2 regions of the Marinobacter sp. W-8 genome follow, and region 2 is predicted to be linked to the other one. Evidence: riboswitches for the same ligand, from Rfam matches in the RefSeq annotation. Region 2 holds a riboswitch; the other holds the start of a gene.

Region 1 (2,200 bases), 290 kb from region 2:
TCTATTTTGTGTTTGTCCCGACTGCCCCTGGCGTTTGTGGCCCTGGTCTTCATCGGGATGAGCCTGTTCCATTCACCGTTGAGCGCCTCAGAGACGTCGGCTGAAGCATCCTCAACCGTTCGTGTTGCCTATGTTGAATTCCCGCCCATCAGCTATCGAAACGAGCAGGGAGAGCCCGCCGGCGAGTTTGTGCATATCACCCGCAAGGTGGCGGCAGAGGCGGGTTACCAACTGGAATTCATCTATCTGCCCGTCGCACGTACCTACCTCTATCTGACCAATGGCACTATCGATTTATGGATGGGGCTAACCGACATTCCTGCACTGAAAGACGATGTACTGGAGAGCTGGATCAGCCCGATTCCGGTGGAACTCAGTGCCTGGTATCTGGAGGGCGCGCCACCGGTGGATCACATGGATCGCCTGCGCAACAAAACCGTGATTCTGATCGGCGGCTATACCTATGCCGGCCTCAGAGACTGGCTGACGGCCCAACCCGATATCCGGATCACCGAAGCACCGAATCACCGCTCCGGTCTCAACATGCTCAAGCGCAAGCGCGGTGATTACCTGCTGGACTACCGGCAACCGGTGAAGGAAACCCTGAGCCGCAACTCAGATGCAGAGATTCGCGGGTCGGAAATGCGTAGCCGCAACGCAGCCTGGCTGTTTTCCCTGGCCAATCCGCGCGCGACCATTCTGCGTGAGGCCTTTGATGATGCCTATCTGCGCCTGGCCGAGCGTGGCGAGGTACCGCCGGTGCGCCGGTTCCAGAAAACCTATGTGGTGCCCGGGTTTCCGGAGTAGTACCGGTAAATCCAGTGGTTGGATTACTCCCGTAGTCAGTCCTGCAAGCGGACTATTTCACAAGGGTCAGATCACCATACCAGGCCGTGGCCTGCACCGGGCTGGCGGCGAGACCGAGCGTCAGGGTACTGGCCAAAAGCAGCGAAATTCTCACATCTATTCCTAAAATCCAGTGGTCTGGAGATGGACAGGCTCCGTTGCAAAAAGTGCCTTGTCTTGGCGTATTCGGCCCTATATAGTGACCGGGTCCTTGGTTGACTACCATATATTGTGATCAATCTCTGATCATCTTGATCACAGGGTAGTCGGGAATCCGGTGAGAACCCGGAACTGACGCGCAGCGGTATTGGGGAACGAGCGTGGCAAGATGACACTGGCGCAAGCCGGGAAGTCGCCACGTTAGGCAGAGCTGAAAGGTTCACGCCCCTGAGTCCGAAGACCTGCCAGGGATCAGAAGCCCCCCATGGGTTTCTGGACTGCACCTTCGCGATTCAAGGGTGAGCAGATTGGTCAGGCCTGCCCGTATTCGGGGCAAGGTGTGCCACTGCGTTCGCGAGGGTGAAACGGAACCAACGCGAATTCAGGAGAGCACCATGACAGCCACTGCCATTGCCGAACCCCCGGCCCCCGCGACCGATACCCAATCCCTGCAAGTTATCAAACGAAACGGCACCCTGGTGAGTTTCAACCCGGCCAAGATCAGTGTCGCGGTGACCAAAGCCTTCCTGGCGGTGGAAGGGGACCAGGCAGCCGGTTCCGCCCGCATCAACGACGCCGTGCACCGGGTTACCGAACAGGTAGTGCAGGCCATCAGCCGCCGCCTCAAGGCCGGTGGCAAGGTACACATCGAAGACATCCAGGACCAGGTGGAACTGGCCCTGATGCGGGCCGAAGAGCAGAAAGTGGCCCGGGCCTACGTGCTGTACCGTGAAGAACACGCCCGCCAGCGCGCCGTGGACGAGCCGGTGGAAGCGCACCCGCACCTGACCGTGAAAAAGAGCGACGGTAGCATCGCGCCGCTGGATCTGGGACTGATGAAACAGCAGGTGGAGCAAGCCGCCACCGGGCTGGACGGCATCAACGGCGATTCGCTGGTGGAAGACGCCCTGCGCAACCTCTACGACGGTATTGAGGGCACCGAAGTGCTGACCGCGCTGATCATGACCGCCCGGGGCCGCATTGAACGGGAACCCGACTACAGCGCCGTAACCGCCCGCCTGCTGCTGGAACAGCTCCGGCTGGAAACAGCGGAAGCCCTGGACCTGCCCCGCAGTCTTCCGCTGGCAGAGATTTATCCACAGGCTCTGACAGCGTTTATCCACGCCGGTATCCGCTACGAACTGCTGGACGAAGCCCTGGCGGCCTTTGACCTGGAACGCCTTGGCAACGCCCT
Region 2 (2,200 bases):
CGCCAAAAATATTCTGGCCACCGCACAAAGAAATCACCTTTCCGATCAGATGCTCATCATTGATCGTCATCAAAGGCTGATCCCACACTTGATAAAACACACGAACGGGTTCACGCCCCCGATATTGCTTGGCCAATGCGGCAATTCCCTGTCGAAACCGGGCCGCCTCAGCATAACCCTCAGACTCTGTACCCGCGAGCGACGCCAGCCTCTCCAACACCGAGGACACACCTTCAAACGTTCGTGGCTCAATCGCAAAAGTGGCCATGCCAAGCTGATTGAGCATATTGACCTGCTCAACCGGATTACCAGACACCCAGGTAACCACCAGATCCGGCTTAAGAGCGACCAATGTCTCCAGGTCAATCCGGGTATGGCTCCCGACATTGGGCAACATTTCAGCCTCCGGGGGATAATCGCTGTAATCAACAACAGCGATAACCTGCTCACCAGCACCGGCGGCAAACGCCAGCTCCGTCGCCCCGGGGGATAGTGTCACGATGCGCTGGGCAGGCCCGGGCAAACAAAGCTCCACTCCGTTATCGTCCGTGGCACAGACATCAGCCACCACATGGCTGGAGAGCATTAGTAAAAGCACTAAAACCCGAATGACTATCATGAGACCTCCTGAGCGCTGGCTGAGCGCTGGCTAACTCTGAACTATTTGTCATTTATTGACGACCTCTTGGCCACACCGTAAACTCTTACTCAAATTTTTTATCCGTAGCAGGTGCCCACCTCAAGCGCGACAACTGTTCGACTGAGCGATGGGTGAAACTGGGAAGTTCGGTGAAATTCCGACGCTGCCCCCGCAACGGTATGCGGTACGAGAGGAATGGCCCTGAGCCAGCCACTGCAGCAAAACGCTGTGGGAAGGCATCCTACTCTGGCAAGAATGCCAGCCGCAAGCCCGGAGACCGGCCTGCTACCGGCTATCAGTGCTTTTGACGGAGGGTCAGAACACGGAGCAGGCGTATATGCCTCTTCTCTTTTGGTAGCTGTTCAGGCAACCAGAAACCGCAACAATGCTGGTTGCAGACACAAAGAAATGCAGCCGGTGCCCATCTCCCTGATGAAGAAAATTGTTATCTCCATTTTTTCGCTGATGGCCACCAATGTCATCGCAGAAGATACACTTCCTTTTATCGTGGTGGAAGCCACTCCCATCAACGCCGCCAGCGATGTAGACCCCAGCCAGGCGACAGGCCCCGTGCGCGTTCTGGATCGGTCCAGCATCGAAAACCGGACCGCTTCAGTCGCTGATGTTCTTAGCGATCAGGCCGGCGTCCAGATCCGACAAAGCGGCGGACTGGGAAGCGCCTCGTCAGTGTCCATTCGAGGATCGACCTCGCGGCAGGTACAGGTTGTTCTGGACGGCATGCTACTGAACGATCCGGTCACCGGCGGTGTTGACCTCGGCAAACTGTCGTTAACTGATGTCAGCCGTATTCAGGTGTACCCCAGTGGAGCCCCGGCACAGCTGCCTCAGGCGGGCATCGGTGGTGTGGTGGTACTGGAGAGTCTTGGCAAAGACATCGAGGATGCCACCAGCATCAATGTCGGCGCTGGTTCCTTTGATACTTACCGAACCGGCCTCTTCAACAGCGGCAGCCACGACGATTTTTACTATTGGGTGTCGCTTGATCGACAAACCAGCAATAACGACTTCGAATACCCCAACGACAGCGACTGGTTCAACCCGAACGATGGCAAGACCACAAAGCGTCGTAATGCTGATTATCAACAGGACGCGTTCAGTACAAAACTGGGCTGGGAAATAACCCAGACCGCAAAAGTCAACGCTCTGCTCCAATACACCCGCTATGAGCAAAGTGTGCCTACTATCCAGAACTGGCGGGACAACGATGCGTCTCTGGCGAACGAAACTTTTCGCCTACAACTTCAGGGTCAGGAACGTGGATGGTTACAGGGCAAGCTGCACTCCAGCCATCGCCTGATTGTCGGCGATATCACCGAACACTACGACAATACCAGCGGCCGGGTAGGTCTCGGAGTCTCCGATGTAAAAACCGACACACAACAGCTTGGGCTGGTGAATACCCTCTCCGCTTTGCTTGGCAACCACACCATCACGCTAAGCTTTGATACCACCCGCTATGACTACCAGCAGGACGACAGACAAGACCCAGACCCTCGGGATGAGCGGGAACGCTTCCAGGCTACGGGGTCACTCTCACAC

The links. A riboswitch is a leader RNA that binds a small molecule or an ion and turns the genes downstream of it on or off. The one in region 2 is predicted to bind cobalamin.
Region 1: it holds a riboswitch for cobalamin, as region 2 does, so the genes downstream of both, ACF8YQ_RS17915 (ribonucleoside-diphosphate reductase subunit alpha) here and ACF8YQ_RS01045 (TonB-dependent receptor plug domain-containing protein) in region 2, are expected to answer to the same signal.

The regions. Positions count from the first base shown of each region.
Region 1 covers NZ_CP172297.1:3,860,986-3,863,185, reverse strand. The annotation lists gene ACF8YQ_RS17920 (substrate-binding periplasmic protein) at 13-807, shown strand; cobalamin riboswitch at 1,073-1,270, shown strand; gene ACF8YQ_RS17915 (ribonucleoside-diphosphate reductase subunit alpha) at 1,401-2,200, shown strand, end outside.
Region 2 covers NZ_CP172297.1:247,585-249,784, reverse strand. The annotation lists gene ACF8YQ_RS01050 (cobalamin-binding protein) at 1-619, opposite strand, end outside; cobalamin riboswitch at 712-941, shown strand; gene ACF8YQ_RS01045 (TonB-dependent receptor plug domain-containing protein) at 1,073-2,200, shown strand, end outside.